DNA from 2 places in the Nocardioides lacus genome. Region 1 is predicted to be linked to the other one. Evidence: riboswitches for the same ligand, from Rfam matches in the RefSeq annotation. Region 1 holds a riboswitch; the other holds the start of a gene.
What was found. Region 1 has a riboswitch for cobalamin ahead of P5P86_RS15125 (ferredoxin-like domain-containing protein). Riboswitches for the same ligand answer to the same signal wherever they lie in the genome.

Region 1 (15,664 bases):
CCTTCCGCGGCTGGGCACCGCTGCGCACGGTGACCCAGTGGGCGCTGACCCGCTGACGGCAAGGATGACGGCGGGGCTCCCCGTGGCGCTGAACGGCTGTTCAGCCGCCGTACCGCTCCTGGTGCAGGACCGACGCGAGCGGCGAGCGGTGCCGCCAGCCGTGGCGCTCCAGGTCCGGTACGTCGGGCAGGTCGGCGACCGGACCGACGCACAGCCACGCGACCGGCCGGACGTGCTCGGGCATCCCCACCAGCGAACGCAGGAACTCCTCCCGGTAGAACGACACCCAGCCGACACCGACGCCCTCGGCGGTGGCGGCCAGCCACAGGTTCTCGATGGCACAGACCGCCGAGTACAGGCCGGCGTCCGCGATCGCATGCCGCCCCAGCACGTTCGGCCCCCCGCGGGTGGGGTCGTAGCCCACCACCACGCCCAGCCCCGACTCGCGGATCCCCTCGATCTTGATCCGGTCGAAGGTCTCGGCCCGCTCGCCGCTCAGCGTCGCGGCGAACGTCTCGCGCTCCTGGGCCACATGCGTCGCGAACGCCTCGAGCGTCTGGGGCGAGCGCACCAGCACGAAGTCCCACGGCTGGCTCATCCCCACGCTCGGCGCGCAGTGCGCGGCCGAGAGCAGCCGCGCCAGGACGTCGTCGGCGATCGGCTCGCCGGTGAACTCCCGGCGGGTGTCGCGGCGGCGGTTGATGGCGTCGTAGAGCTCCATCAGTGCTGCCGCCCCCGCTTCGCGGTCCGGTCGCGCGTCGCGTCGTAGAGGTAGGACTCCCCACCGTCGCGGTCGAGCGCGCGGCCGACCATGATCACGGCCGCCTGCCGCAGGCCGGCGGCCTCGACCTGGTCGGCGATCGTCGCGACGGTGCCTCGCAGCACCAGCTCCCCGGGTTGGCTCGCGCGGTGGACGACCAGCACCGGGCAGCCCTCGCCGTACTCCCCCACGAGCTCGGCCATCAGCTGGCGGACCCGGGTGATCGAGAGGTGCAGCACGAGGGTGGAGCGGGTGGCGGCGAAGGCCGCGAGCGCCTCGGTCTGCGGCATCGCCGTCGACCGCGCCTGCGTCCGGGTCAGGACGACCGACTGCGCGACCAGCGGCACCGTCAGCTCGGCCCCCACCCGGGCGGCGGCGGCGGCGTAGGCCGGGACGCCGGGCGTGACGTCCCAGGGCACGCCGGCGGCGTCCAGGCGCCGGGTCTGCTCCTGCAGCGCGGAGTAGAGCGACGGGTCGCCAGAGGTCAGCCGGACGACCGTGCGTCCCTCGCCGACCGCGGCGACCATCCGCTCGGTCATCGCGTCCAGGTCCAGGTCCTGGGTGTCGACCAGGCGGGCTCGGGCTCCGGCGTGGGTGAGCACCTCCGGATCCAGGTAGGTGCCCGGGTAGAGCACCACCTCCGCCTGCGCCAGCAGCCGGGTCGCCCGGACGGTGAGCAGGTCGGCGGCCCCGGGACCCGCGCCGACGAAGTGGACGATGCCCGTCACCGCACGTACCTCGGCGTCCACACCTGACCGGCGCTCGTCACGCGGGTCGAGGAGGCGCCGACGATCAGCAGGCACTTCATGTCGATGCGGTCGGGATCCAGCTCGGCGAGCGTGGTGACGCTCAGCGACTCCTCGGCCCGGCCGACGTCGCGGCCCACGACGACGACCGTCTCGGGCTTGCGGTGGTCCAGCAGGACCTCCCGCAGCCGAGCCACCTGCGTCGTGCGCGAGCGCGAGGCCGGGTTGTAGACGGCCAGCACGAGATCCGCCTCGGCGATCGCCCGCAGCCGCCGCTCCACCACCTCCCACGGCTTGAGCCGGTCGGAGAGCGAGACGACGGCGAAGTCGGCACCGATCGGCGCTCCGGCGCGGGCGGCGACGGCCTGGACCGCGCTCACGCCGGGCAGCACCCGCACCGGTACGGCGGCACGCCCCGCGCGCTGATCGTCCTCGACGGCCTCGAAGACCGCCGCGGCCATGCCGAAGACTCCGGCGTCGCCACCGGAGACCACCGCCACCCGCTCGCCGGCACGGGCGAGATCCAGCGCGAACCGGGCCCGGTCCACCTCGACGGTGTTGCCGGAGGCGTGCCGCTGCAGGCCGGCGCGCTGCGGGACACGAGCGACGTACGGCGCGTAGCCGACGACGTGCTCGACCTCCGCCAGGGCGGCGCTCGCCTCGGGGGTCAGCCAGCCGTCGGGCCCGGGCCCCAGTCCGATCACCAGCAGCTCGGCTCGCCGGTCCGGCGCCGTTCCGGGGCCGTCGGAGGGCTCGGGCACCTCGCTCAGCTCGGCTCTCGCGCTCGACTCGGCTGAAGCGCGCAGCCGCCCCGTGTCCGCCCGCGGCGCGCTGTCGCCGGGCACCACGATGAGGGAGAAGTACGGCACCGACTCCGGGTCCACGTCGGCGACCGGCAGCCACCGCTCCTCGGGCTGCGAGGCGCGCTCGACGTACCACGAGCCGTCGAGCCTGCCCGCAGCCGCCAGCGCACGCCGGACGGCGGGGAACCTCCGGCCCAGCTTCATCACGATGGCGCCGTCGGTGTCGGCCAGCCGGCGGGCCAGTTCGGGCTCGGGCAGCGTGCCCGGCAGCACCGTCAACACGTCGGTCTGCCGCACGAGTGGAGCGGAGACCGCCGCTGTGGCGGCCGCGAAGGACGGCACCCCCGGGACGACGGCCGTGTCGTAGAGATCGTTGAACCGGTCGTGCAGGTACATCGAGGAGCCGTAGAAGAGCGGGTCGCCCTCGGCGAGCAGCACCACGTCGCGCCCGGCGTCCAGGTGCACCGCGAGCCGCACCGCGCAGGCCTCGTAGAAATCGGCCAGCGCGCCGACGTACCCGCCCGGGTGATCGGTCGTGCCGGTCGTCACCGGGTAGCGCAGCTCCTCCTCGATCGCCCCCGCCGGGATGAGCCCCGCCGCGATGCGCCGGGCGTGCGACTGCTTGCGCACGCCTGCGTGGTAGGCCACGACGTCGGCCGTGCCGATCAGCCGAGCGGCCTTGAGGGTGATCAGCTCGGGGTCGCCGGGACCGATGCCGACGACGGTGAAGGTGCCGGGCGCGCTCACTCCGCCTCCTGGGCCAGGGCGTTGAGCGCCGAGGAGGTCATCGCCGAGCCGCCGCGCCGGCCGCGGACGGTGACATAGGGGATGTCGATACCGTCGTCGGCCAGGGCGATCAGCGCCTCCTTGGACTCCGCGGCCCCGATGAAGCCGACCGGGCAACCGACGATCGCGGCCGGGCGGGGGCCGCCGTCGCGGAGCAGCTCGAGCAGGTGGAAGAGCGCCGTCGGCGCGTTGCCGATGGCGACCACGGCACCGTCGAGCAGCGGCTCCCACAGGGAGACCGCTGCAGCGGTCCGGGTGGTCCCCCACTGCTGCGCGAGCACCGGCACCCGCGGATCGCCGAGGAAGCAGCGCACCTCGTTGTCGGCGGGCAGCCGGCTGCGGGTGACGCCGGTGGCGACCATGGTGGCGTCGCACAGGATCGGTGCGCCTGCCTCCAGGGCGCCGCGTGCGGCGGCCACCAGGCCCGGGTGGATGGCCAGGTCGCGGACCAGGTCGACCTGCCCACTGCCGTGGATCATCCGCACCGCCAGCCGCTCCGCGTCCGCGGGCACGCCCGACAGGTCGGCCTCCCGCCGGATGGTGGCGAAGGAGTCGACGTAGATGTCGGCCCCGATCGTGACGTAGTCGTAGTGCCGACGCGGGCGTCGTACCGCCACGGTGGGGTCGTCGAGGGTCATCGGTCCTCCTCGGGTTCGGGAACGAGGACGCCGCGCCACGGCGTCACCACCAGCTCGTCGGAACGGTCGCGGAGCTCGGCGGCGAGCGCCGGCTCCACCCCGGTCGGTACGCCGACGTGGACGCCGCCGGCCACCCGCCCGAAGGGCAGCGCCGGCGAGGGCGCCGGGAGACGTGGATCGGCGGGTGACGCGGGACCCAGCGGCGCCGAGAGCTCGGGGACGTGCCAGGCCGCCTCGGGTCCCTCACCGCGCCCCGCCATGAAGGCCGTGGCGAGCTCGACCAGCGCCGCGGCTGCCGCCTCGAGCGGCACCACCGGCCCCCAGCCCTCCCCGATCCGCAGCTGGGCCTCGCCCGCCGAGAGCACCACCAGACCGAGGTCGGCGGATCGGTCCAGGAGGTCGCCGCGACCGTCGTCGAGCACGAACAGGAAGCGTCCTGGCAGACCAGCCAGCAGCGGGTCGGCGCACACCAGCCGGTCCAGGTCGGCTGCCAGCGGGCGCAGGTCCGCCCGTCCCCCGGCCAGGCCGGTCTGCGGCGAGACCAGCACGTTGCGCGCCAGCTCGTGGCTGCGCGAGGGGAGCAGGCCGGTGGCCTCGATCGCCGTCACGACCTCGGCAGGCAGCGCGGCCCCCGGCGAGGCCTCGGACGAGGCCCCGGAGGGGACACCGGAGGGGGCGGCGACGGCGGGCAGCGCCCGAAGCTGGAGGTTGGCGCGGGAGGTCAGGTGGACGCGCCCGTCGCCGTACTCGCGGGCGACGGCGCACAGCGCCGTCAGCGTCGAGGACGCGAGCCTGCCGCCGACGAGCCGCAGCCGGACCAGCAGGCCGTCGTCGGCGCGCCAGGGTCGCAGCACCCCGGGGCAGCGATCGGGACGAGTGCGGAGCACGGTGGCGGTCCTTCGGTCAGGGAGCCCGTACGCGGGGCCCGCGGATGACCCGGCGGCGGGTGCCGCTAGGGCCAGCAGGTCTTCGGACTCGGGATCATCCGGCACGGAGCGCCTTCCCGGCCGGGCCTCTCGACCCGATCAGTGGCATGCTGCCCCGCCCGTCACCCTCACCGCTGCGCGTCAGTCCCGGAGTCGCACCGGGTTCCCTGACTCCACGAGGTGGAGCACGACTGGCGGCCCGAGACTACCCGCATCCGGCGGCGATGCGACCCCGGACCCGGACAAGACCTGCCATGCTGATCACATGCGTCTCATCCGTCACATCGCGCTGGCCGCCGCCGCCGTCGCCCTGACCGGCTGCGGGCTCAACTCCACGAGCGCCGACAGCCCCACGAGCGACACGCCCGGCCCGAGCGGCACCAGCGACACGAGCGGCACAGGCAGTGCAGACGGCGCGGGCGGCACGGCGACGTCCCCCGCGCCGCCCGCCAGCACGCCGGCCGCCGAGCAGTCCACGCCGAGCCGGACCGCGACCCCCACCCCGAACGGGACCGCCACCTCGCGGGCGGCGACCTCGCCGCCGGTGGTCACCTACACCGACAAGACCGGCCTGCTCCAGCTCCCGGTGTCCAACGCCTCCATCCCCGACGCACCCGCGGGGCTGCGCGACTTCGCCCGGCTCCAGCTCAGGCAGATGTGGCACGACCAGTTCCAGAACGACCCGGGCTGCGAGGGCATCGGCCAGGTCCGGCTCAAGCGGGCCAGCATCGCGGCGGCGTACGTCCAGGTGAGCTGGGGCGCGACGACGCCGACCTGCCCGCAGTACGCCGGCAACCCGAGCGGCTGGCAGGTCTGGTCCGACGACGCCGGTCACTGGTCGGTGGCGCTCGACGGGGAGGGCACCGCCGCCTGCGCGGACCTGGTCGCCCACGCCATCCCGCGCTCGATCTACCCCACCTGCTCCGACGGCTCGAAGAAGGTCGCCAACCCCGTGACCTGAGCCATCGCAGGAGGCCCTTTCGACCCGCGGCGACACGCCGGGGTGTGGTCCTCACAACACGCGGGCTCAAAGTCCGACCCGGCCCGAGCATTTGGGACCTCCGGGGACTAGCCTTGAGCCCCGGAAGTCATCCAACGCGCGCATCCGGAAGAGGCGAGCCAAGCCGTGTCCTCAGGCAACCCATCCAACAACACCACCGACGTCCCCGCAGAGTTCGGTGCCAACGAGTGGCTGGTCGAGGAGATGTTCGACCAGTACTCCAAGGACCCCTCGAGCGTCGATCCGGTCTGGGTGAAGTTCTTCGAGGCGAACGGCTCGCCGGGCGGTCCGTCCGACACCGGTACGGCGAAGCCCGCGGCCAACGGCAGCATCGCTCCCGAGCCGGTGAAGGCCGCGCCGGCCCCGGCCGCCGCGACCTCCCCGACCACCGGCGTCACCCCTGTCGCGGCGCCCGTCGCCACCCCCCGACCGGCCACCAGCCAGGCGGCCGAGCCGGCCAAGGACACCACCACCCCCGTCCCGAAGGAGAACCGGATCACTCCGGCCGCTCCCAGCAGCAGCACCGACGAGCCGACCTACACCACCCTCAAGGGCATCGCCGCCGCCACCGCGAAGAACATGGAGGTGTCGCTGTCCGTGCCGACGGCCACCTCGGTGCGCAACATCCCGGTGAAGCTGCTGTGGGACAACCGGGTCGTCATCAACAACCACCTGCGCCGGGCGCGCGGCGGCAAGGTGTCGTTCACCCATCTCATCGGCTACGCCATCATCAAGGCGATCAAGGCCATGCCCGCGATGAACAACACCTACGAGGAGCGCGACGGCAAGCCGACGCTCGTCGCCCAGCCGCACATCAACCTGGGCCTGGCGATCGACCAGCAGAAGCCCGACGGCACGCGGCAGCTGGTGGCGCCCTCGATCAAGAACTGCGAGACCTTCGACTTCGCCGGCTTCTGGGCGGCCTACGAGGAGATCATCAAGAAGGCCAAGGACAACAAGCTGTCCATGGCCGACTACTCCGGCACCACCGTCAGCCTCACCAACGTCGGCGGCCTCGGCACCAGCCACTCGGTGCCGCGGCTGATGGCCGGCCAGGCCGCCATCATCGGGGTGGGCTCGATGGAGTACCCCCCGGAGTGGATGGGCGCCTCCGAGACCGCTATCGCCGCCAACGGCGTCAGCAAGATCATGACGATGACCTCGACGTACGACCACCGGGTCATCCAGGGAGCCCAGTCCGGCGAGTTCCTCAACATCGTCTCCAAGCTGCTGCTGGGAGCCGACGGCTTCTATGACGAGATCTTCGCCAGCCTGCGGATCCCCTACACCCCGATCCGGTGGAACCAGGACGTCTCGACCAGCCACGACGACCAGATCTCCAAGCAGGTCCGGGTCGGCGAGCTGATCCACGCCTTCCGCGTCCGCGGCCACATGATGGCCGACACCGACCCGCTGGAGTACAAGCAGCGCACCCACCCCGACCTCGAGATCGAGAACCACGGCCTGACGCTGTGGGACCTCGAGCGCGAGTTCCCGGTGGGCTCCTTCGCGGCGGGCAAGAAGCCGTTCATGAAGCTGCGCGACATCCTCGGCGTGCTGCGGGACGCCTACGTGCGGACCACCGGCATCGAGTACATGCACATCCAGGACCCCGAGCAGCGGGCCTGGCTGCAGGAGCGCGTCGAGCGGCCCTACGACAAGACCCCGCGCGAGGAGCAGCTGCGCATCCTGGAGAAGCTCAACGAGGCCGAGGCCTTCGAGACCTTCCTGCAGACCAAGTTCGTCGGCCAGAAGCGCTTCTCCCTGGAGGGCGGTGAGACAGCCATCCCGGTGATCGACGAGATCTGCGAGGCGGCCGCCCAGTCCGGGCTGGACGAGGTAGCGATCGGCATGGCCCACCGCGGCCGGCTCAACGTGCTGGCCAACATCGTGGGCAAGGAGTACAGCCAGATCTTCCGCGAGTTCGAGGGCAACATCGACCCGCGGACGGTGCAGGGCTCCGGCGACGTGAAGTACCACCTCGGTGCCGAGGGCGAGCTGGTCGCCGGCACCGGCGAGAAGATCAAGGTGAGCGTCGCCGCCAACCCCTCGCACCTCGAGGTCGTCGACCCCGTGCTGGAGGGCATCGCGCGCGCCAAGCAGGACGTCCTGGACCGGGGCGACTTCTCGGTGCTGCCGCTGCTCGTCCACGGCGACGCGGCCTTCGCCGGCCAGGGCGTGGTGGCCGAGACGCTGAACCTCTCCCAACTGCGCGGCTATCGCACCGGCGGCACCGTGCACGTGGTGATCAACAACCAGGTCGGCTTCACCACCAGCCCGAGCAGCTCCCGCTCGACGCTGTACGCCACCGACGTCGCCCGGATGGTCCAGGCGCCGATCTTCCACGTGAACGGCGATGACCCGGAGGCGTGTGTCCGGGTCGCGCGGTTGGCCTTCGAGTACCGCCAGGCGTTCAACAAGGACGTCGTCATCGACCTCATCTGCTACCGCCGCCGCGGCCACAACGAGGGCGACGACCCGTCGTTCACCCAGCCGCTGATGTACGACCTGATCGAGAAGAAGCGCTCGGTGCGCAAGCTCTACACCGAGGCGCTGATCGGTCGCGGCGACATCACCGTGCAGGAGGCCGAGCAGGTGCTCGCCGACTACCAGGCCAAGCTGGAGCGGGTCTTCACCTCGGTCCGGGATGCGAACGCGCTGCCCGACCGCGGTTGGCAGACAGTGCCGCAGTACCCGGCCAAGGCACCGCTCGCCACCCCCTCAGCGGTCAGCGACGAGGTGCTCAAGCGGGTCGCGGACGCCTACGTGACGCCGCCGGTCGGCTTCACCGTCCACCCCAAGGTGATGCCGCAGCTGGAGCGTCGTGCCAAGCAGATCAGCGAGGGCGGCATCGACTGGGCCACCGGCGAGCTGCTCGCCTTCGGCTCGCTGCTGATGGAGGGCCGTCCGGTCCGGCTGGCCGGCCAGGACTCCCGCCGCGGCACGTTCTCGCAGCGCTTCGCCACGATGATCGACCGCACGAACGCCGACGAGTGGACGCCGCTGGCCAACCTCACCGAGGACCAGGCCAAGTTCTACGTCTACGACTCGCTGCTCTCGGAGTACGCCGCGCTCGGCTTCGAGTACGGCTACTCGGTCGCCCGTCCCGACGCGCTGGTGCTGTGGGAGGCGCAGTTCGGCGACTTCGTCAACGGCGCCCAGTCGGTGATCGACGAGTACATCACCTCCGGTCGCACCAAGTGGCAGCAGGACTCCGGGGTGGTGCTCCTGCTCCCCCACGGCTACGAAGGCCAGGGACCGGACCACTCCTCCGCCCGGATCGAGCGGTTCCTGCAGATGGCCGCCGACGACGCGATCCAGATCGCCCAGCCGTCGACGCCCGCCTCGCACTTCCACCTGCTGCGCACCCACGCGCACTCCGAGGACCACCGTCCGCTGGTGGTCTTCACGCCGAAGTCGATGCTGCGCCGCAAGGAGGCCGCCGCCCAGCCGGCGGACTTCACCAGCGGCAGCTTCCGCCCGGTGATCGGTGACGCGATGGCCGACAAGAGCCAGGTCGAGACGCTGCTGCTGGTCTCGGGCAGGCTGACCTGGGACCTGATGGTCGACCGCGGCAAGCGGGGTCTGGAGAGCAAGGTCGCGATCGCGCGCACCGAGCAGCTCTACCCCTGGCCGACCGAGGAGCTGAAGGCGGAGCTGGCCACCTACCCGAACCTGAAGAACGTCCGGTGGGTGCAGGACGAGCCGCTCAACCAGGGCCCGTGGCCGACCTTCGCCCTCAACGTGGTGCCCGAGCTCGGCGTACCCGTCCAGGTCATCGCCCGGACCGCCTCGACCACCACCGCCGTGGGTACGTCGAAGCGGCACCTGGCCGAGCAGAAGGAACTGCTGGACCAGGCCTTCGCCTGAGCAACGAACGCCGGACCGGCGCCGTCCCACCGTGGTGGGATGGCGCCGGTCCGGCGTTTGTAGGGTGCTGCCATGTACTTCACCGACCGCGGCATCGAGGAGCTCGTCAACCGGCGCGGCGACGACGAGGTCACGCTCGCCTGGCTCGCCGAGCAACTGCAGGCCTTCGTGGACATCCATCCGGAGTTCGAGACGCCGATCGAGCGCTTCGCTACCTGGCTGGCGCGTCTGGACGACCCCGAGGACTAGCCGAGGCGTCACCTTCCGTGGGTCGAGGCGTCACCTTCCGCGGGTCGAGGCGTCACCTTCCGCGGGTCGAGGCGTCACCTTCCGCGGGTCGAGGCGTCACATCGTGTCGTCGTCCGGGTCGGCACCGTCCTCGGCGGCCCGTCGCGCCGACTCACGCAGCTCGAACAGCTCGGTGGCCAGACCGCCGACCGAGGCGGCCACGTCCTTGACCGCCCCGGTCACGATGCCGGTGACCTCCCCGACGGTCGAGGCCATCGCCTCGACGGCACCCTGGAGGACGTCCTTGCGGATCTCGAGCTTGCTCAGGCGCGGAGTCGTCACCTCTCCAGTCTCCACGTTCTGACTCAGGCCGCCACCGCGCCGTCCGGGACCCGGTCCGGGGCGGTGTCCTTGCGACGCCCCGGTCGACCCGGGAGGGCGAGCTTGAGGATCTTGCCGAAGACGCCGCCGAGCTGGCGGTGCAGCGGGCCGGTGTTGTACGGCAGGTCGTACTTCTCGCAGATCCGGCGTACCTCCTCGGCGATCTCCGGGTAGCGACGCGCCGGGATGTCCGGGAAGAGATGGTGCTCGATCTGATGGCTCAGGTTGCCGCTCATCACGTGGAAGAGACGGCTGCCGGTGATGTTGGCCGAGCCGAGCAGCTGCCGGTAGTACCACTGCCCGCGGCTCTCGTCCTCGGTCTCCTCGATGGAGAACGTCGCGACGCCGGTCGGGAAATGGCCGCAGAAGATGATGTTGAAGGCCCAGATGTTGCGCACGAGGTTGGCCGTCGCGTTGCCGGCGAGCGTGAGCGGGAACAGCGGACCGGTGAGCGCCGGGAACAGCAGGTAGTCCTTGAGCGCCTGTCGCCTGACCTTGCGCATGATGCCGCGGTGCAGCGGCTTGTTGTCCTCGAACGTACGGCGGCCTGCGACCAGGTTCTCCACCTCGAGGTCGTGCAGAGCCACGCCCCACTCGAAGAAGATCATCAGCAGGAAGGCGTACAGCGGGTTCCCCAGGTAGTAGGGATGCCACGGCTGGTCCTCGTCCATCCGCAGGACGCCGTAGCCGATGTCGCGGTCCTTGCCGAGGATGTTGGTGAAGGTGTGGTGGATGTAGTTGTGCGAGTACTTCCACTGGTCGCTGGGGCAGACGTTGTCCCACTCATACATCCGGGAGTTGAGCCCGGGATCGCCCATCCAGTCGTACTGGCCGTGCATCACGTTGTGGCCGATCTCCATGTTGTCGAGGATCTTCGACACCGAGAGGGCGGCGACGGCCGCCGGCCACAGCGGCGGCAGGTAGAACATCGAGCGACCGGCGACCTCGAAGCCGCGCTGGTACTTCACGATCCTGCGGATGTAGTCGGCGTCGGCCTCGCCGAGGTCGGCCACGATCCGTCGCCGGATGGCGTCCATCTCGGCGCCGAACTCCTCGAGCTGCTCGGGCGTGAGCTTGATGCTGTGCATGGTTCCTCAGTCATCCTTCTTCGCACGGCAAGGTGCGGAAGTAGTGGTCTCAGAGATCGATCGCGCAGTCGCCCTCGGGCGAGCTCACGCAGATCCGGATCTCCTCGTCGGGACGGTCGGAGGTCTCACCGGTCAGCACGTTGCGGACCTTCCCCTCCGTCTTGGTCGCTGTGCAGCTGAAGCAGATGCCCATCCGGCAGCCGAAGGTCGGGCTCAGACCGGCCGCCTCGGCCTGCTCGAGGATGCTCTGCCCGGAGTTGTCGGCGACGACCCCGGATCTGTCGAACGCGAGCCGGCCGCCGGCGAGACCGCTGGTCCTCGGTGGCTTGAAGTACTCCACCCGGAGCCGGTCGTTCGGCACGCCGTCCACCTCGTACGCCGGACGCACCGCCTCCACCAGACCCGCGGGTCCGCACAGCCAGGTGTCGACCTCGCGGAAGTGGGGCACGATCCGCTCCAGCTCCATCGGGGAGAAGTTGCGACCGCCCTGCTCGGGGTAGACCAGGTGCAGGTCCACGCCGTACCCGGTGGTGCCGATCTCCTCGAGCTCGGCGCGGAAGATCTGGTGCTCCGCGGAGCGGGTGTAGTGCAGGAAGGTGACCCGGCCGCGGTGGGTGCGCAGCAGCAGGCTGCGCAGCATCGCCATCGCCGGCGTGATGCCGGAGCCGCCGGTGATGAACAGGACGTGCTCGGGGACCGCGTCGGGCAGGACGAAGTCACCAGCCGCCTGGGACAGGTGCACGACCTGCCCGACCGCGGCCTGATCGACCAGGTAGCGCGAGACCTCGCCGTCGGGGTTGGCACGCATCGTGACGCTGAAGCGCTCGCCGGGACGCGAGCCGGCGCTGGAGAGCGTGAAGCACCGGGTGAGCCGGCGGGCGCCCGGCAGGTCCACGGCGAGCTGCACGTACTGCCCGGGACGGTGACCGCGCCAGGTGCTGGTCGGCTGGAACGTCAGGGTCGCGACCGCCGGCTCGCCGGGGACGTCGACCTCGCGACGGATCTCGACCAGGCGGGCCCGCACCTCGTGCGCAGCCCACATCGGGTTGACGAGCTCGAGGTAGCGGTCGATCCCGTGCGGCGAGGCAAGGGCGGCGACGGCCCGTGATCTCAGCAGGGTGCCGGCGATGCTCATCGGAACCTCCTCGCTTTCGGTGAACATGCGTACACCGAAACTATCGCAAGCGCGGACGCGGCAAGGCAAGGGCAGAAAAGGTGAGGCGGGCCACTCGAGTGCACGCATGTGCACTCGATGACGCGCACCCACTAGGCTGGATCGGTGAGCGAGACCCGTGCCGAACAGAAGGAGCGCACCCGCCGGGCGATCCTCGACGCGGCGCTGGAGCTCACCGCGGAGACGGGGCTCGCCGGGCTCTCCCTGCGAGGTGTGGCCAAGCGGGTCGGCATCGTGCCCACCGCCTTCTACAGGCACTTCGACTCCATCGACGCGCTGGGGCTCGCGCTGGTCGAGGAGTCCCTGGTCTCGCTGCGGGCGATGCTGCGCGCGGTCCGTCAGCCCGAGGCGCTCGACAGCCTCGTCGGCGTCGCCGACGCCTCCGTCGACGTCCTGGTCGAGCACGTGCACGCCCAGCGGGCGCACTTCGCATTCCTCGCCCGGGAGCGCGGCGCGGGCCCGGCGACCGTCCGGGAGGCGATCCGGCGCGAGATCGAGCTGTGCGAGCACGAGCTGGCCACCGACCTCGCCCGCCTCACCGATGCCGGCACCTGGTCGGCGCGCGACCTTCGCGCCGTCTCAGGGCTGATCGTGATGCTGATGGTCGCCGGCACCGAGGAGCTCCTGGCCGCCCGCCGCGAGCAGGAGGCGGCGGTGGCGGAGACGACCCGGACCCGGCTGCGGATGGTGCTCATCGGTGTGCTGCACTGGCAGTCGCGCGCCTGACCGTCGAGCCGTCAGTTTCCGCGGGTCGAAGCGTCAGTTTCCGGGGCGGATCGAGATCTCCGGCACCGTCGCGTCCCGCGGCAGTTCGATCGCGCCGAGGACGGCGTCAGCGACGGTCTCGGGCCTGATCCACCTGCCCTCGTCGTACTCCTTGCCCTCCTGGGCGTGCACCTTCTCCTGCATCGCCGTCGCGGTCCGGCCCGGGAAGACCGAGGTGACCCGGATCAGCGGCTCCTCCTCGCGCAGGGCGTCGGCGAGGGCGCGCAGGCCGAACTTCGAGGCCGCGTACGCCGCCCACGCGGGGTTGGCGCGCAGGCCGGACCCGCTGTTGACGAGCACGACCGTGCCCCGCGCCGCGCGCAGCCGCGGAAGCAGCGCACGGGTCAGCAGGGCCGGGGCGACCAGGTTGACGGCCAACTGGTCCTGCCAGGCGGAGGCGCTCAGCTCGGCGACGGGGCCGAGCTCCACGACGCCGGCAGCGTGCACGGCACTGTCGAGACTCTCGGGCCATCGCTCCGCCTCGCCGATCGCTTCGAGCGTCTGCGCGTCGGCGAGATCGGCCAGCACCTCGACGCAGCCCTCCGGGGCGCGACCGCGGGTGCGGACCACCGCCCACACCCGATCGCCGCGCGCGAGCAGGCGCTCGGCGACGACCCGTCCGATGCCGGAGCCGGCGCCGGTGACCAGATGGTTCGATGGACCGGTCATCGGGTGAGCACGATCTTGCCGAACACGTCGCCCGAGGCGATCGCCTCGAAGCCCTCGCGCGCCCGTTCCATCGGCAGCACCCGGTCGATCAGCGGCTTGGTGCCTGTCGCATCGAGCAGCGAGACCAGCGAGGCGAGCTCGGTGCTGGTGCCCATCGTCGAGCCGATGACCCGCAGCTGCAGGAAGAAGATGTGCGTGAGCATCGCGTTGTCGACGTCGGGGCCCGACGTCGTACCGCTGATCACCAGCGCACCGCCCGGTCGCAGCGAGCGGATCGAGTGCTCCCAGGTCGCCCGGCCGACCGTCTCCATGACCGCGTCCACCTTCGCCGGCAGCCGTTCGCCGGAGGCGAACACCTCGTGCGCGCCGATCTCGAGGGCGCGGGCGCGCTTGGCCTCGTCGCGCGAGGTCGCCCAGACCCGCAGCCCGGCGGCGCGCGCCAGCGTGATCAGCGCCGTGGCGACGCCGCCACCGGCACCCTGCACGAGCACCGAGTCGCCGGCCTTGAGGCCGCCTTGGGTGAAGAGCATCCGATAGGCGGTCAACCACGCCGTCGGCAGGCAGGCCGCCTCCTCGAAGGAGTAGCCCTCCGGCAGCGCGATGGCGTTGCGCCGCGGCACCACCACCTTCGCGGCGAAGGTGCCCTGGTGCAGCTCGGAGAGCAGCGACCGCCGGGGATCGAGCGTCTCGTCGCCGACCCAGTCGGGGTCGCTGATGACGGCGTGCACCACCACCGGACGGCCGTCGGCGTCGATCCCGGCGGCGTCGCAGCCCAGGATCATCGGCAGCCGGTCCTGCTTCAGCCCCTGGCCCTTGAGCGACCACAGGTCGTGATGGTTGAGGCTGGCGGCCTTGACCGTCACGGTCGTCCAGCCGTCGGGGGCGACCGGATCGGGGCGCTCCCCCACCACCAGGCCGCTCAGCGGGTCCTCACGGCTGATCTTCTCGGCGTAGACGGCGAACATGCTCACCAACCTAACAAGGTCGAAAGGTCACAAACGGCGGGTCGAGAGGTCAGGTACGGCGGGTCGAGTGGTCACCCCACCCGCGAGACCTGACCAGTCGACCCGCGAAAGGTGACGTCTCGACGCGCAGAAGGTGACGTCTCGGCTCAACGACGGGCGACACCGTCGCGGCGCGCCGCATCGGCGACAGCCGCCGCGACCGCCGGCCCGACCCGGGGGTCGAACGGTGCCGGGATGATGTAGTCCTCCGTCAGCGCGTCGCCAACCAGGTCGGCAAGCGCCCGCGCCGCGGCCAGCTTCATGCCCTCGGTGATCGCGCTCGCCCGCGCGTCGAAGGCGCCGCGGAAGATGCCGGGGAACGCCAGCACGTTGTTGATCTGGTTGGGGAAGTCCGAGCGCCCCGTGGCGACCACCCGCGCGTGCTGGTGGGCCAGGTCGGGGTGGATCTCGGGGTCGGGGTTTGCCATCGCGAAGATGATCGCGTCGGAGGCCATCGAGGCGACGATCGCGGGCTCCACCGAACCGCCGGAGACGCCGATGTAGACGTCGGCACCGGCCATCACGGCCGCCAGGTCGCCGCGGCGACCGGTCCGGTCGGCCGTCAGCGCCGCCAGCGCGCGCTTCGAGGGCGTGAGGTCCTCGCGTGAGCCGTGCAGCACGCCCTTGCGGTCGAGTACGGCGAGATCCTGCACGCCGTACTCCAACAGGATCTTGGCGACCGCCACCCCCGCGGCCCCCGCGCCCGAGATCACCACCCGGGTCGACCCCGGCGAGCGCCCGGTCAGCCTCAGCGCGTTCTCCAGCGCCGCCAGGGTCACGACGGCGGTGCCGTGCTGGTCGTCGTGGAAGACCGGGATGTCGAGGC
Region 2 (15,664 bases), 1.7 Mb from region 1:
TCGTCGCCGGCGTGCGCGCTGCCGTGCCCGACGCGGTGCTCAACGGCCCGGCCGACCCGTCGGAGCGACTGCCCGGCAACGCCCACTTCTCCTTCCCGGGCTGCGAGGGCGACTCCCTGCTCATGCTGCTCGATGCGCAGGGGATCGAGTGCTCGACGGGCTCGGCCTGCTCCGCGGGCGTGCCGCAGCCCTCCCATGTCCTGCTGGCGATGGGTCGATCCGAGGACGAGGCTCGCAGCTCGCTGCGCTTCTCGCTCGGCCACACGTCGACGGCTGCCGACGTGGATGCGCTCGTCGCGGCGATCGGTCCGTGCGTGCAGCGGGCGAGGTCGGCGGGGCTGCGGTGATCGGTCGATGAGGGTCATCGCCGCCATGTCCGGTGGCGTCGACTCCGCCGTCGCGGCCGCACGTGCCGTCGAGGCGGGGCACGACGTCACCGGGATCCATCTGGCACTCTCGCGCAACCCCGCGTCGTACCGCTCGGGTGCGCGCGGCTGCTGCACGATCGAGGACGCCAACGACGCCCGCCGGGCGGCGGACATGATCGGCATCCCGTTCTACGTGTGGGACATGTCGGCGCGCTTCCACGAGGACGTCGTCGAGGACTTCATGAGCGAGTACGCCGAGGGCCGCACCCCGAACCCGTGCCTGCGCTGCAACGAGCGGATCAAGTTCGCCGCGGTGCTCGACCGGGCGCTGGGGCTGGGCTTCGACGCGGTGGTGACGGGCCACTACGCCGTCGTCCGGGAGGGTGCCGACGGGGTCGAGCTGCACCGGGCCGCCGACGCCGCCAAGGACCAGAGCTACGTGCTCGGCGTCCTCACCCAGGACCAGCTGCGGCACTCGCTGTTCCCGCTCGGGGACACGCCGAAGCCGCTGGTGCGCGAGGAGGCGGCCCGGCGGGGGCTGCTGGTGGCCGACAAGCCGGACAGCCACGACATCTGCTTCGTCGCCGACGGCGACAACGCCGGCTGGCTGAGGGAGAAGCTGGGGGAGCGGCTGCCGAACACCGAGGGCGCCATCGTCGACGAGGCCGGCAGCGAGCTGGGCCGGCACTCCGGGACGGTGGCGTTCACCATCGGTCAGCGCCGCGGCCTGCGTCTCGGCGTGCCCGCCGCCGACGGCAAGCCTCGCTTCGTCCTCGACATCGAGCCGGTCTCCGGCACGGTCACCGTCGGTCCGCGCGAGCGTCTGGCGGTGACGCGGATCGAGGGGATCGAGCCGCGGTGGTGCGGCGCGGAGCCGCGGATGCTCGACGGCACCGAGGTAGCTGTGCAACTGCGTGCGCACGGTGCCGAGCACCGGGCCGTGGTGGCCGTCGAGGGCGGGCGGGTGTGGATCGAGCTGCTCGAGCCGGCTTACGGCATCGCCCCCGGGCAGGCGGCCGTGATCTACGACGGCACCCGGGTCGTCGGCTCGGCGACCATCGCCTCGACCTCCCGACCGGGGCTGCCCGCGTGAGCGTGATCGCCACCGGGATCGGGTCGCTTCCGGGCGAGGACTTCCCCGAGGCCGTCCGGACGGTGCTCGGTGAGCTGCCCGACCTGCCGCACCTGCCGGAGCTGCCCGGGCGGGGTGCGATCGCCGGGATGGTCGGCCGCGCCCTCGCCGTACTCGCCGACCTGGACGCCGACCTGCAGCCCGCCGGCTGGCGCCTGACCGGCTCCGGCGGGTCGCCCGGCGTCGACCAGCGCCGGGCACGTTCGCTGCTCGGTCAGGACCTCGACACCCTGGAGGAGGTCGCCGACGGCTACGACGGCGCCTTCAAGATCCAGGTCACCGGGCCCTGGACGCTGGCTGCCGCCGTCGAGCGCCCGCGTGGCGACAAGCTGATCGCCGACCACGGCGCCCGGCGCGAGCTCGCCCAGGCGCTGGCGGAGGGCGTCCGTGACCACGTCCGGGACGTACGCCGCAGGCTTCCGGGCGCCGCGCGTGTGGTCGTGCAGCTCGACGAGCCCGCGCTGCCGGCAGTGCTCGCCGGACGCGTCCCGACCGCCAGCGGCTTCGGCAGGCACCGCTCGGTGGACCTGCCCGAGGCGTCGCAGGCGCTGGAGTGGGTGCTGGCGGCGATCGCCGAGGAGGGCTCGGAGCCGTGGGTGCACAGCTGCGCCCCCGGCACGCCGCTGGACCTGCTGCGGGGAGCCGGCGCGCAGGGGCTGGCCGTCGACCTCGACGTGCTGACCGCTGCCGATCACGATCGCCTCGCGGAGGCGCTGGAGGCCGGGGTGACGGTGGCACTCGGTGCCGTCCCGTCGACGGATCCCGACCGGGAGATCTCGGACAAGCAGGTCACCGAGCGGGTGCTGCGCTGGCTCGACATGCTCGGCCTGGACGCGCAGGAGGCGTCCTTGGCGATCACGCCGGCGTGCGGGCTGGCGGGTGCGACGCCGGCATGGAGCCGGCGCGCGATGATGCTGGCCCGGACCAGCGCGGCATCGCTGGGGTAGTCCTGGGGTGGTCCTGGGGTAGTCCTGGACGACGTGGCCGTCCGGGGCGATGGGGAGGCGCCCGTGGTGTCAGGGGTATCCCGTCACGGGCGGCTCGAGGGGGATCGCCGTCGCCGGCTCGGGTACCGGGAGGACCTTCCCTGTCCGACGATGCAGGAGGAACCATGCCCGAGTCCACGACCCTGAACGGCGCCCAGGTCGCGATCATCGCGACCGACTTCTTCGAGGAGGCGGAGCTCGTCGTGCCCCGGGACCGGTTGCGCGAGGCAGGGGCCGAGGTGAAGGTCTACTCGAGCCGGCGCGAGCCGATCCAGGCGACCGAGGGCGACACCGAGCCGACCCGGAAGGTAGAGGTCGACGGCACGTTCGACGACGTCGACGTCGAGGGGACCGACATCCTCGTGGTCCCCGGCGGGACGGTCAACGCCGACCGGATCCGGCTCGAGGCGAAGGCGCAGGAGCTGGTGAGGGCGTTCGACGAGGCCGGGAAGCCGCTCGCGTTCATCTGCCACGGGCCTTGGCTGCTCGTCTCGGCCGGTCGTGCCAAGGACCGGCACCTGACCAGCTGGCCGAGCCTGGCCGACGACCTGCGCAACGCAGGCGCCAGCTGGGTGGACGAGGAGGTGGTGGTGGACGGCAACCTCATCACCAGCCGGAAGCCCGACGACCTGCCGGCCTTCGTCGGGGCGATCGAGAACGCGCTGGCCGGCTCGCCCTCCTGACCGATCGCCGTCCTCCGCACAGACGCCGACGGCCGCCCGGATCCCCGGGCGGCCGTCGGCGTCGATGCGTACGTCGTGGCGTGCGTGGCGGCGATCAGCCGACGTGCACGCCGCCCTCCGGGCCGTCGGTGGCCAGCTCGGCGTGCTTGACGTTGAGGAAGATCCACACGATCAGCGAGCCGACCAGCGCCATCGCGGAGCCGACCAGGAACGCGGTGGTGGAACCGTGCGCGAACACCTGGTGGGCGATCGTCGCGAGGTCGCTCTGCGAGGGCTGGTGACCGCTCGCGGCAGCGTCCTTCACGATCGAGGCGCTGTCGCTGTGCATCACGTGGACGGCGACGGTGGAGAGCACCGACAGGCCGAGGGCGCCGCCGACCTGCTGCATCGTGTTGAGCACGCCCGAGCCGATGCCGGAGTCCTCGGGACGGAGGTGGTGGACAGCCGTCAGGGTGATCGTCACGAAGGTCATGCCCATGCCGATCGACATCACCAGCACGCCGGGCAGGATGTGCGTCAGGTAGCTGGCGTGCACGTCCGTCACCGGGTAGCTGGTGTCACTGGGGATGCGGGAGAAGATGAACAGGCCCGCGGTGGCCAGCAGGGTCCCGATACCGGCGAGGTAGCGCGGGTCGATCCGGTTGATGAGGTTCGAGGTGATGGTCGCGGCGAAGATCAGGCCGATGGAGAACGGCAGGAACGCCACGCCGGTGTGCAGCGGGGAGTAGTCGTTGACCTCCTGGATGTACTGCGAGAGGTAGTAGAACATCGCGAACATCGCGGCGGGGATCAGCATCATCACGATGTAGGAGGCGCTGCGGGTAGCACTCGCGAAGATGCGGAACGGCAGCAGTGGGTGCGAGACGCGGGTCTCGACGAAGGCGAACAGCCCGAGCAGGGCGATGCCGCCGATGAGGGCGACCAGGGTCCACACGTCACCCCAGCCGTCGCTCGAAGCGCGGGTCAGGCCGTAGACGATCGCGAGCAGGCCGGCGGTGACCGTCACGCCGCCGGGCACGTCGAGCTCGCCGGTGTGCTTCTCGGACTCGGCGAGCAGCCGCGGAGCCAGCACCGCTGCGACGAGGCCGATCGGGACGTTGATCAGGAAGGTCAGGCGCCAGCCGTCGATGCCCGGGTGGATGCCGGTGAGCCAGCCGCCGAGGATCAGGCCGACGGCCGCGCCGACGCCCGACATCGCGGCGTAGACGGCGAAGGCCCGGTTGCGCGCCGGGCCGGCCGGGAAGGTGGTGGTGACCAGCGCCAGCGCGGACGGGGAGGCCAGCGCGGCGCCGACGCCCTGGACGGCGCGCGAGGCGAGCAGCATGCCCGGGTCCTGCGCGAGACCACCGACGAGCGAGGCGGCGGCGAAGACGAGCAGGCCGATCATGAAGACGCGGCGGCGACCGTAGAGGTCGCCGAGACGGCCGCCCAGCAGCAGCAGACCGCCGAAGGTCAACGAGTAGCCGGTGACGACCCAGGTCAGGCCGCTGGCGGAGAAGTCGAGGTCGCGCTGGATGTAGGGGAGCGCGATGTTGGCGATGGAGGCGTCGAGCACCACCATGAGCTGCGCCAAGCAGATGAGCACGAGAGCCCACCCGAGGTGCTTGTGCGGCCCCGTGGTCTTGTCGACGCTCGTGACGTCGGTCGTGGTCATGTCAGTCCTTGTGGGTCGGGTCGGTCGCGGGCAGGGGGTTGGTTGCCGCAGGCAGGATGATCTGGTCGATCACCCGGTCGATCAGGTCTTCGGTGGCCGGCTCGCCGAACATGAAGACGCGGTGCAGGACCACGCCCGCGAGGGCGTGGCTGAGGAGCTCGATGTCGAGGCCGGGCCGGAGCTCTCCGCGCTGGCGGGCGCGCTCCCAGATGGCGTTGCTGGCCTCCAGCTTCGTGCCGATGAAGTGCTCGCGGAACTCGCTGGCGAACTCCTCGTCACGGCCGATCGCCGTGATGACGCTGCTCATCGTGGAGACCATCACCGGATCGGTCAGGCCGCCCAGCCCGCAGAACGCGGCCTCGAGGTCGCCCTTGAGGGTGCCGGTGTCCGGATACTCGTCCTGGCCCTTGCTGGCGTGCAGCGCGTCGATGACGAGCTTCGCCTTGGAGGACCAGCGCCGGTAGAGGGTGGCCTTCGACGCCTTCGCCCGAGCGGCGACGGCATCCATCGTCAGGCGGTCGTAGCCGACTTCGGCCAAGATCGCGAGAGCCGTCTCCAGGATCTCCTGTTCGCGGTCGCCCTCGATCCGAGGACGATGGAGAGCACGAGCCAGGTTCACCGGGAGGACTCCTTCTGGTCACGAAGATGAAACGAAACGGTTTCGTTTCATCTGGTCAAGATAGTACGGCGTCGTTTCATTCCCGGCCAACCGCATTTTCTTCCGATCGGTCTAGACCAGTCCTGCCGGGCGATCCTGTCGGTGGGTAGCGGCAAGATGTGCCCATGACCGACGAGAGCCCTGCGAGCCTCCACGCCGAGCTGTCCGCCCAGATCGAGGCGGCCTCCGACGCCTACTACCGCGACGGCTCCTCGCCGCTCACCGACGCCGACTACGACGCGCTGTTGCGTCGGCTCGGCGATCTGGAGGATCAGTACCCGGAGCTGGTCAAGCCCGACAGTCCCACCCAGCGGGTGATGGGCAAGGCCTTCACCGACTTCGCCGCCGTCGACCACCTCCAGCGGATGGAGAGCCTCGACAACGCGTTCTCCACCGAGGAGCTGGCGGGGTGGTACGAGCGAGTGGTGCGCGACACCGGGTCCCGGCCCGCGCTGCTGTGCGAGGTCAAGTTCGACGGGCTGGCGATCAACCTGCTCTACGAGGACGGCCGGCTCGTCCGCGCGCTCACCCGCGGCGACGGACGCACCGGGGAGGACGTCACGCCCAACGTGCTCACCATCGCCGACGTCCCGCACCGGCTGACCGGGTCGAGCGAGCATCCGGTGCCGCGGCTGATCGAGGTGCGCGGCGAGGTCTACCTGCCGACCGAGCGGTTCGAGGAGATCAACGCCGAGCAGGCGGCCGCGGGCAAGCCGCTCTACGCCAACGCACGCAACACCGCTGCGGGATCCCTGCGGCAGAAGGACCCGGCCATCACCGCCGCACGTCGTCTCGCGATGGTCTGCCACGGCGTCGGTGCCCGGGAGGGCTTCGAGGCGGTCTCGCAGTCGCAGGCCTACGAGGCGCTCGCCAGCTGGGGCCTGCCGATCTCGGACAAGGTGAAGGTCGTGGCCGACCTCGCCGCGGTCGAGGAGTTCATCGGGTACTTCGCCGAGCACCGGCACGACCCGGCCGTCCTCGCCCACGAGATCGACGGCGTGGTCATCAAGGTCGACGACGTCGCGCTGCAGCGTCGCCTCGGGTCGACCTCGCGGGCGCCTCGCTGGGCGATCGCCTACAAGTATCCGCCGGAGGAGGTCAACACGTTGCTTCTCGCCGTCGAGGTCAACACCGGCCGCACCGGGCGGGTGACGCCGTTCGGTGTGATGGAGCCTGTCAAGGTGGCCGGGTCCACCGTCGAGATGGCGACCCTGCACAACTTCCACGAGGTGGCGCGCAAGGACGTGCGTCCCGGCGACACGGTGGTGCTGCGCAAGGCGGGCGACGTGATCCCCGAGATCCTCGGGCCCGTGCTCGCCCTGCGGCCGGAAGGACTTCCGGCCTGGGTCCCGCCGACGGTCTGCCCCTCGTGCGGCACGGAGCTGGTCGAGCAGAAGGCCGGCGACAAGGACCGGCGCTGTCCCAACCACAGGGCGTGCCCCGCGCAGGTCACCGAGCGGGTCAACCACGTCGCCGGTCGGGGCGCCTTCGACATCGAGGGGATGGGCTACGAGGCCTGTGTCGCGCTGCTCGAGTCGGGAGCGCTGCGCAACGAGGGGGACATCTTCGACCTCGACGAGGAGAAGCTGCGCCGTACGCCGCTGTTCACCCGCGCTCCGAAGAAGGGCGAGGACGGTCCGCAGCTGACGGCCAACGCCCACAAGCTGCTGGCCAACCTCGAGGAGCGCAGGACCGTGCCGCTGTGGCGGGTCCTGGTGGCGCTGTCCATCCGTCACGTCGGCCCGTCGGCCGCGCGCGCCATCGCCGCCGAGTTCGGGTCGATGGCCGCGCTGCGCGAGGTCGTGCGCGAGGCGGACGCGGCGGTCTCGGGCGACGTCGATCCCGACGCCGACGAGTCGTCGTCGGACGCGGGTGACGCCGTTGCCGACGCCTCGGCGGAGGCGATCCGTGCGCGTGCCCGGCTCGCCGAGGTCGACGGTGTCGGCGGGGTGATCGCCGATGCCCTGATCGCCTGGTTCCGAGAGCCGTGGCACGTCGAGATCGTGGACGCCTGGCTGGCCGCCGGCGTCACGATGGAGGACGTCCGCGACGACACCGTGCCCCGCACCTTGGAGGGGCTGACGGTCGTGGTGACCGGCTCGCTGCAGGGCTTCTCCCGCGACTCGGCCAAGGAGGCGGTCATCAGCCGCGGTGGCAAGGCAGCCGGGTCGGTGTCGAAGAAGACCGACTACGTCGTCGTGGGCGAGAACGCCGGCACCAAGGCGGACAAGGCCGAGGAGCTCGGCCTGCGCATCCTCGACGAGGACGGGTTCGCCGCGCTGCTCGCGGGTGGCCCCGCGGCGGTGGGTGACGGCGAGGGCTGATCACGCCCCCTCGCGGGTCGACGCCTCGACACCGATCGAGGCGTTCGCCGTGTCGTCGCCGGAGCGCGGAAATCGTGCTCCCCGCGGCGCGCAGGGGCCGGACCGGGCCGTCGGCTCCCACCACTAGGATGGGCGCCATGCCTGAACTCTCCCGTGACGAGGTGCGCCACCTGGCCGACCTCGCCCGGATCGACCTGAGCGATGCCGAGCTCGATCACCTCGCGCCCCAGCTGAACGTGATCCTCGAGTCCGTCGCCTCGATCCAGGGCGTGGCCGGGGACGATGTCGTCCCGACCTCGCACCCGATCCCGATGACCAACGTCTTCCGCGACGACGTCGTGGTGCCCGGCCTGACGCCCGCCCAGGCCCTCTCCGGTGCGCCGGAGCGGGAGGACGACAAGTTCTCCGTCCCGCGGATCCTGGGGGACGAGCAGTGAGCGGGCGCAGCGAGCGATCCCTTCAGCACAGCACCATGCGTGCCTCGTCGGCGCGCGGAGCGAAGCGAGGACGTCGATGAGCTGGATCCACCGCACCGCTGCCGAGCAGGCGGCCGCGCTGGCCGCCGGCGAGGTCACCAGCGTCGAGCTGACCCAGGCCCACCTCGACCAGATCGCCGCCGTCGACGGTGGCGAGGGTGTGCACGCCTTCCTGCACGTCGACGCCGAGGGTGCGCTGGAGCAGGCGAGGGAGTCCGACGAGCGGCGTGCCGCGGGTGCGCCGCTGCACGAGCTCGACGGCGTCCCGATCGCTGTCAAGGACGTGCTGGCCACCGTCGGCCAGCCGACCACCTGCGGCTCGCGGATGCTCCAGGGCTGGGTCCCGCCCTACGACGCGACGGTCGTCACCAAGCTCAGGACCGCCGGCCTGCCGATCCTGGGCAAGACGAACATGGACGAGTTCGCGATGGGCTCCTCCACCGAGAACAGCGCCTACGGACCGACCCGCAACCCGTGGGACCACACCCGCATCCCGGGCGGCTCCGGCGGCGGCTCGGCGGCGGCCGTGGCGGCGTTCGAGGCGCCGCTCGCGCTCGGGACCGACACCGGAGGGTCGATCCGTCAGCCGGGTGCGATGACCGGCACGGTCGGCGTGAAGCCGACGTACGGGAGCGTGAGCCGCTACGGGCTGGTAGCGCTGGCCAACAGCCTGGACCAGGTCGGCCCTGTCACCCGGACCGTGCTCGACTCGGCGCTGCTGCAGGAGCTGATCGGGGGCCACGACCCCCGTGACTCCACCTCGGTGCCCACGCCGGTCACCGGACTGGTGGAGGCCGCCCGGCGCGGCGCGGGCAGGGACCTCGCCGGCGTCACCGTCGGCGTGGTCAAGGAGCTGGCCGGCGACGCCTGGCAGGCGGGCGTGATGCAGCGCTTCGAGGAGTCGGTCGCGCTGCTGAAGGAGATGGGCGCCGAGGTCGTCGAGGTCTCGCTGCCCAGCTTCGTGCACGCCATGGCCGCCTACTACCTGATCCTGCCGGCCGAGTGCTCCTCCAACCTCGCCAAGTTCGACGCGATGCGCTACGGCGTCCGGGTCACGCCCGAGGGCTCGCCCTCGGCCGAGGAGGTCATGAAGGTCTCCCGCGACGCGGGCTTCGGCGACGAGGTCAAGCGCCGCATCATGATCGGCACCTATGCGCTCTCCAGCGGCTACTACGACGCCTACTACGGCCAGGCCCAGAAGATCCGCACGCTGATCATCGAGGACTTCACCAGGGCCTTCGAGCAGGTCGACGTGCTGGTCTCCCCGACGGCGCCGTCCACCGCCTTCCCGATCGGGGAGAAGGTCGACGACCCGCTCTCGATGTACCTGCAGGACCTCGCCACCATTCCGGCCAACCTGGCCGGAGTTCCGGGCATCTCGCTGCCCTCGGGCCTCGCGCCCGAGGACGGGCTGCCGACCGGCGTCCAGTTCCTGGCACCGGTGCTCGAGGACGCCCGCCTCTACCGGGTCGGTGCGGCGCTCGAGGCGGCTCTGTTCGAGCAGTGGGGCGGCCCGATCGTGCCGCCGGCGTACAAGGAGGACTGAGCGATGACCCAGACGCTGCCCGACCTGGTCGACTTCGACGAGGTGCTGGAGAAGTTCGACCCCGCGATGGGCCTCGAGGTCCACGTCGAGCTGAACACGAACACCAAGATGTTCTGCGGCTGCCCGACCACCTTCGGCGCGGCCCCCAACACCCAGGTGTGCCCGACCTGCCTGGGCCTGCCCGGCGCGATGCCGGTGGTCAACGCCAAGGCGGTCGAGTCGGCGATGCGGATCGGTCTCGCGCTCAACTGCGAGATCGCGCAGTGGTGCCGCTTCGCGCGCAAGAACTACTTCTACCCCGACATGCCGAAGAACTTCCAGACCTCGCAGTACGACGAGCCGATCGCCTTCGACGGCTACCTCGACGTGGAGGTGGAGGGCCAGACCTACCGCATCGACATCGAGCGTGCGCACATGGAGGAGGACACCGGCAAGGCGACCCACGTGGGCGGCGCGACCGGGCGCATCCACGGCGCGGACCACTCGCTGATCGACTACAACCGCGCCGGCATCCCGCTCATCGAGATCGTCACCCGGCCGATCCTGGGCACCGGCGAGAAGGCGCCGCTGGTCGCCCGGGCCTACGTGAGCGCCCTGCGCGACCTGATCAAGGCGCTGGGCGTCTCCGACGTACGGATGGACCAGGGGTCGATGCGCTGCGACGTCAACCTGTCGCTGGCGCCGAAGGGCTCGGGGACGCTCGGCACCCGCTCGGAGACCAAGAACGTCAACTCCCTGCGCTCGGTGGAGCGCGCGGTGCGCTACGAGATGTCGCGGCACGCCGCTGTGCTGCTCGGTGGCGGGTCGGTGTTGCAGGAGACCCGGCACTTCCACGAGGACGACGGCAGCACGTCGCCGGGCCGGGAGAAGTCGGACGCGGAGGACTACCGCTACTTCCCCGAGCCGGACCTGGTCCCGGTGGCGCCGGCGCGCGAGTGGGTCGAGGAGCTCCGGACCACGCTGCCCGAGCCACCCTCCGAGCGCCGCGCGCGCCTGCAGGCGGCCTGGGGCTACACGGACCTGGAGATGCGCGACGTCATCAACGCCGACGCGATCGAGCTCATCGAGGAGACCGTCGCCGCGGGTGCCGCCCCGCAGGCGGCCCGCAAGTGGTGGCTCTCGGAGATCTCCCGGCGGGCCAACGAGGCAGGCGTCGACCTCGGCTCCGCCGGAGTGACGCCGGCGCAGGTCGCCGAGGTGCAGCAGCTGATCGAGGGGGGCACCCTCAACGACAAGCTCGCCCGGCAGGTGTTCGACGGTCTCTTCGCTGGGGAGGGGACGCCCGCCCAGATCATCGAGAAGCGCGGCCTCGCGCTCGTCTCCGACGACGGCCCGCTGCTGACCGCCATCGAGGAGGCTCTCGCCGCCCAGCCGGACATCGCGGACAAGATCCGGGGAGGCAACCACAAGGCCGCCGGTGCCATCGTCGGCGCGGTGATGAAGGCCACCCGCGGCCAGGCCGACGCCGCCCGCGTGCAGCAGCTGATCATCGAGAAGCTGGCCTGACCGCCGGCTGATCGCATGTAACGCGGTGTCCGGTCGTCTCTTGCGGTGCTGCAGCACCGCCGAGGAGCGACGTACACCGCGTTACATGCTTGGTCCTGTCCCGGGTTAGGCTTCGACTGCTAACAACCAACACGCTCGTGTCGGGGGAAGCCGGTGAGACTCCGGCGCTGACCCGCAACCGTGACCCTGAGACTCGACAGGCCGCCCAGGGAAGTCGGAGCACCCGCCGCGAAGCGTCTTGACCACATCGCTGTCGAGGTACGCAGCGGGTCGGTTCCTTCCGGTCCACCCGTTGCCAGCAGCGGGAAGGACACCACCATGCGCAAGCTCCTCCAGTCCGCAGCCGTCGCGTCGGCAGGTCTGCTCATCGTCAGCACCGGCGCGGCGAACGCCGCCCCCGCACCCACGACGGCCGCGGGCACCTGGCTCAAGCACCAGTTCACCGGCGGGGTCGTCCACAACACGGCGTACGACGTCGACGACTACGGCCTGACCGCCGACACAGCGCTCGCCCTCAAGCAGCTCGGCGCGAGCAAGGCGAAGCTCAAGACCACCCGCAAGGCCCTCGCTGCCCACGTGAACGACTGGGTCCGCGGCGGCACGACGAGCGACCTGTACGCCGGGTCCGTCGCGAAGGCAGCGGTCACCGCCGATGCGCTCGGGGCGAACCCCAAGAAGTTCGGCGGCGACAACCTGGTCAAGCTGCTGAAGAGCACTGTCTCGACCTCGGGCGCCACCAAGGGCCGGATCCGGGACACCTCGGCGTACGGCGACTACGCCAACACGCTGGGTCAGGCCCTGGCCGCGCAGGCTCTGTCGACCGACGCGCCGACCAAGGCCAAGCCGGTGGTCACCTACCTGCTCAAGCAGCAGTGCTCCTCGGGCTACTTCCGGCTCTACTTCGCCGACCCGTCCGCCCCGCAGACCTGTGACGCGGGCGACCCCAAGACCACCAGCGTGCCCGACCCGGACGCCACCTCCGCGGCCCTGCTGAGCCTCGAGGCGCTGCCCCACCAGACGGCGAAGGTCAAGAAGGCGGAGAGGAAGGCCGCGCGCTGGCTGCGCAAGCAGCAGGCCGGGAACGGCTCGTTCATCGGCGGTACGACCACCGCGACGCCGAACGCCAACAGCACCGGGCTGGCGGCCTCCGCGCTCGCCGCCGCGGGTGATTGCCGCCAGGCGCGCAAGGCCGCCACGTGGGTCGCCAAGCTGCAGGTGAGCAAGAAGCGGGCGAAGGGTGCGCTCAGCTCGGCGTCGGGCGCGATCGCCTACGACAAGGCGGCGCTGTCCGCCGCCACCACGGCCGGCATCACCAGCGACACCCAGGACCAGTGGCGCCGCGCCACGACGCAGGCGGCGCCCGCGCTGAGGTACCTCGACTCCGGCAGCTGCGCCTGACGTGCAGTCCCTGCGATCCCTTCTCGCTGCGGCCGCCCTCGTGCTGGGGGCGGCCGCGCCGTTGACCCTCGCGCCGTCGTCCGCCTCGGCCGCCGGTGGTTGCGGCGCGCAGTCGGTCGCCGTCGTCGTCGACTTCGGCGCGCTCGGCGGTGGGGTCTCGCAGCGCTGTGTGAGCGGAGGCGGCACGGCCGCGGCCCTCTTCGTCGCCGCCGGCCATGCGCTGACCCGGGTGCAGACCCAGCCGGGCGCCGTGTGCAGCGTGGACCGGAAGCCGGCCGGACCCTGTGCGCAGATGCCGCCGGCGAACAGTTACTGGGGTCTCTTCTGGACCGACGGCTCCTCCTCCCACTGGTCCTACGCCAGCTCCGGCGTCGACGGGCTCAGCGTGCGCGCGGGCGGATCGCTCGCGTTCGCCTGGCAGAGCAGCGCGGGCACCCGGTCACCGGGCATCGCGCCGGCGGTGACGCGCACGGCCACCTCGCCCAGCCCGTCCGTGAAGGCGTCGGCGAAGGCGCACACCACGCGCGGCTCGAAGGCCTCGAGCGGCTCGAAGGCCTCGGGCAGCACCGGGGCCGCCAGTCCGGCGACCACCCCGTCCGCGCCGGCCACCGCATCGTCCTCGCCGGAGGGCCGGCGTGCCTCCGCGCGCGCGTCGGCGCGCGCCGCGACCCCCTCCGCCGCTCCCGCCACCGCGAGCACCGGACCCGCGAGCACCGGACCCGCGAGCACCATCGACGTGACCGCCTCACCGACCGCCGCGGCGGCGCACTCGACCACCTCGGCGCCTGTCGCCTCCGACCCGGACGGCGGCCTGCCCGGTTGGATCGCCCCCGCTGTGGTCGCCGCCGTCCTCGCCGCCGGGGGCGGCATCGCGGTGGCGCGCCGACACGCTCGCGGATAGCCGCACGGCACCCGAGACGATGCGACGCGACCTGCACCCGCTGGCGTGGTGGGCCTGGGCGATCGGGCTGGCGGCGTACGCCTCCTTCCTGACCAACCCCTGGCTGCTCCTGCTGGTCATCGCCGTCGCCGGCCTGGTCGTGGCCGCACGACGCGGCCACCAGCCCTGGGGCAGGTCCTTCCGGCTCTACCTCGGCATGGGTGCCGCGATCGTCCTCGTCCGGGTGCTGTTCCGGATCCTGCTCGGGGGCACCGCCGGCCATGTGCTGATCCACCTGCCCGAGATCCCCCTGCCCGGGTGGGTGCTCGGCATCCGGCTGCTGGGTCCGCTGACCCGTGAGGCGCTCCTCGCGGGCCTCTACGACGGCCTGCGACTGGCAGCGATCGTGATCGCCGTGGGCGCGGCCAACTCCCTGGCCAATCCCAAGCGGCTGCTGCGCTCGGTTCCGCCGGCCCTCTACGAGATCGGGACGGCGCTGGTGGTCGCCGTCACCATCCTTCCCCAGCTCGCCGACAGCGTGCAGCGCGTGCGGCGGGCCCAGCAGCTCCGCGCCGGCGACACGCGGCGGGTCGGTCGGCTGCGCCGCTTCCTGGTGCCGGTCCTCGAGGACGCCCTGGAGCGGTCGCTGGCCCTGGCCGCCGGCATGGACACGCGTGGCTACGGCCGGTCGGGTGGTGCCAGCCTCGCCCAGCGCAGGGTCACCGGGACGCTGATGCTGCTCGCGCTCCTCGGACTGTGTGCGGGCACCTTCGCGGTGCTGGACGAGACGGCGCCGCGCTGGCTCGCCACCCCGATGGTCGTCGCGGGGCTGGCGCTGGCGGTCCTCGCGCTCGTCGTCGCGGGTCGCCGTGTCGAGCGCAGCGTCTACCGCCCGGACCCGTGGCGCCGGGCCGAGACGCTCGTCGCGCTGACCGGCCTGGCCGTCGGCCTCGCCGGCTGGTGGGTCAGCCGGCACCAGCTCGCCGTCGCCCATCCGGATCTCTCCGTCGGACCGCAGGTCAGCCTGATCGCGCTGCTCGGCGCCCTGGTGGGGCTGCTCCCGGCGGTCGCCACCCCCGAGCCCGCGGCGGCCACCGCATGAGCGCCACCGAGCTGCTGCGCCTCGTCCGCGTGAGCGTGACGCACCCCGACGCGACGGTGCCGGTGCTGACAGAGGTCGATCTGGCCGTCGAGGAGGGCGAGCTGGTCCTGGTCTCCGGACCGACCGGCGCGGGCAAGTCCACGCTGCTGGGCGTGGTGAGCGGCCTGGTTCCGCGATTCAGCGGGGGGTCGCTCGCCGGCGACGTACTCCTCGACGGTCGCTCGATCGTGCATGCGCCCCCGCGCGAGCGCGCGGCCAGCATCGGGTACGTCGGACAGGACCCTGCGGCCGGCTTCGTCACCGACACGGTCGAGGAGGAGCTGGCCTACGGGATGCAGCAGCTCGGGCTCGCGCCCACGACGATGCGCCGCCGGGTCGAGGAGACGCTCGACCTGCTCGGCATCGCCGAGCTCCGCGCCCGCGACCTGCGAACGCTCAGCGGCGGTCAGCAGCAGCGCGTCGCGATCGGCTCCGTGCTGACGATGCACCCCCGGCTGCTGGTGCTCGACGAGCCGACGAGCGCGCTGGACCCGACCGCCGCCGAGGACGTGTTGGCCACGCTGACCCGGCTCGTGCACGACCTCGGCGTCAGCGTGCTGCTGGCCGAGCACCGGCTCGAGCGGGTGGTGCCGTTCGCCGACCGGATCGCGCTGCTCGACGGTGGCGGCACCCTGCGCGTCGGCGAGCCCGCCGAGGTGCTGGCCGGCTCGCCGGTCGTCCCGCCGATCGTGGAGCTCGGCCGGGCGCTGGCCTGGACCCCGCTGCCGCTCACGGTCCGGGAGGCTCGCCGGCGGGCGCGGAGCCTGGACATCGCGGGGCCACCGGCCCCCGCGACCGATCATGGGACGCGCGTCCTGGAAGCCGACGGCGTGAGCGTGACCCGCGGCAGCACCGCTGCGCTGCGCGGTGTCTCCCTCGACCTGTACGCCGGAACCGTCACGGCGCTGATGG

Region 2: it holds a riboswitch for cobalamin, as region 1 does, so the genes downstream of both, P5P86_RS07165 (hypothetical protein) here and P5P86_RS15125 (ferredoxin-like domain-containing protein) in region 1, are expected to answer to the same signal.

What each region holds. Positions count from the first base shown of each region.
Region 1 is NZ_CP123620.1:3,201,198-3,216,861, forward strand. It holds gene cbiE (precorrin-6y C5,15-methyltransferase (decarboxylating) subunit CbiE) at 1-56, shown strand, start outside; gene bluB (5,6-dimethylbenzimidazole synthase) at 101-721, opposite strand; gene cobM (precorrin-4 C(11)-methyltransferase) at 721-1,488, opposite strand; gene cobJ (precorrin-3B C(17)-methyltransferase) at 1,485-3,056, opposite strand; gene P5P86_RS15120 (precorrin-8X methylmutase) at 3,053-3,733, opposite strand; gene P5P86_RS15125 (ferredoxin-like domain-containing protein) at 3,730-4,620, opposite strand; cobalamin riboswitch at 4,691-4,855, opposite strand; gene P5P86_RS15130 (hypothetical protein) at 4,925-5,620, shown strand; gene P5P86_RS15135 (multifunctional oxoglutarate decarboxylase/oxoglutarate dehydrogenase thiamine pyrophosphate-binding subunit/dihydrolipoyllysine-residue succinyltransferase subunit) at 5,786-9,529, shown strand; gene P5P86_RS15140 (DUF6104 family protein) at 9,602-9,778, shown strand; gene P5P86_RS15145 (hypothetical protein) at 9,875-10,099, opposite strand; gene P5P86_RS15150 (fatty acid desaturase family protein) at 10,123-11,226, opposite strand; gene P5P86_RS15155 (ferredoxin reductase) at 11,276-12,361, opposite strand; gene P5P86_RS15160 (TetR family transcriptional regulator) at 12,506-13,126, shown strand; gene P5P86_RS15165 (SDR family oxidoreductase) at 13,160-13,834, opposite strand; gene P5P86_RS15170 (zinc-binding dehydrogenase) at 13,831-14,799, opposite strand; gene P5P86_RS15175 (NAD(P)-dependent malic enzyme) at 14,946-15,664, opposite strand, start outside.
Region 2 is NZ_CP123620.1:1,515,976-1,531,639, forward strand. It holds gene P5P86_RS07115 (cysteine desulfurase family protein) at 1-347, shown strand, start outside; gene mnmA (tRNA 2-thiouridine(34) synthase MnmA) at 355-1,461, shown strand; gene P5P86_RS07125 (uroporphyrinogen decarboxylase/cobalamine-independent methonine synthase family protein) at 1,458-2,447, shown strand; gene P5P86_RS07130 (type 1 glutamine amidotransferase domain-containing protein) at 2,612-3,169, shown strand; gene P5P86_RS07135 (MFS transporter) at 3,264-4,823, opposite strand; gene P5P86_RS07140 (TetR/AcrR family transcriptional regulator) at 4,825-5,442, opposite strand; gene ligA (NAD-dependent DNA ligase LigA) at 5,607-7,805, shown strand; gene gatC (Asp-tRNA(Asn)/Glu-tRNA(Gln) amidotransferase subunit GatC) at 7,943-8,242, shown strand; gene gatA (Asp-tRNA(Asn)/Glu-tRNA(Gln) amidotransferase subunit GatA) at 8,319-9,827, shown strand; gene gatB (Asp-tRNA(Asn)/Glu-tRNA(Gln) amidotransferase subunit GatB) at 9,831-11,333, shown strand; cobalamin riboswitch at 11,418-11,578, shown strand; gene P5P86_RS07165 (hypothetical protein) at 11,652-12,731, shown strand; gene P5P86_RS07170 (hypothetical protein) at 12,733-13,632, shown strand; gene P5P86_RS07175 (energy-coupling factor transporter transmembrane component T family protein) at 13,652-14,713, shown strand; gene P5P86_RS07180 (ABC transporter ATP-binding protein) at 14,710-15,664, shown strand, end outside.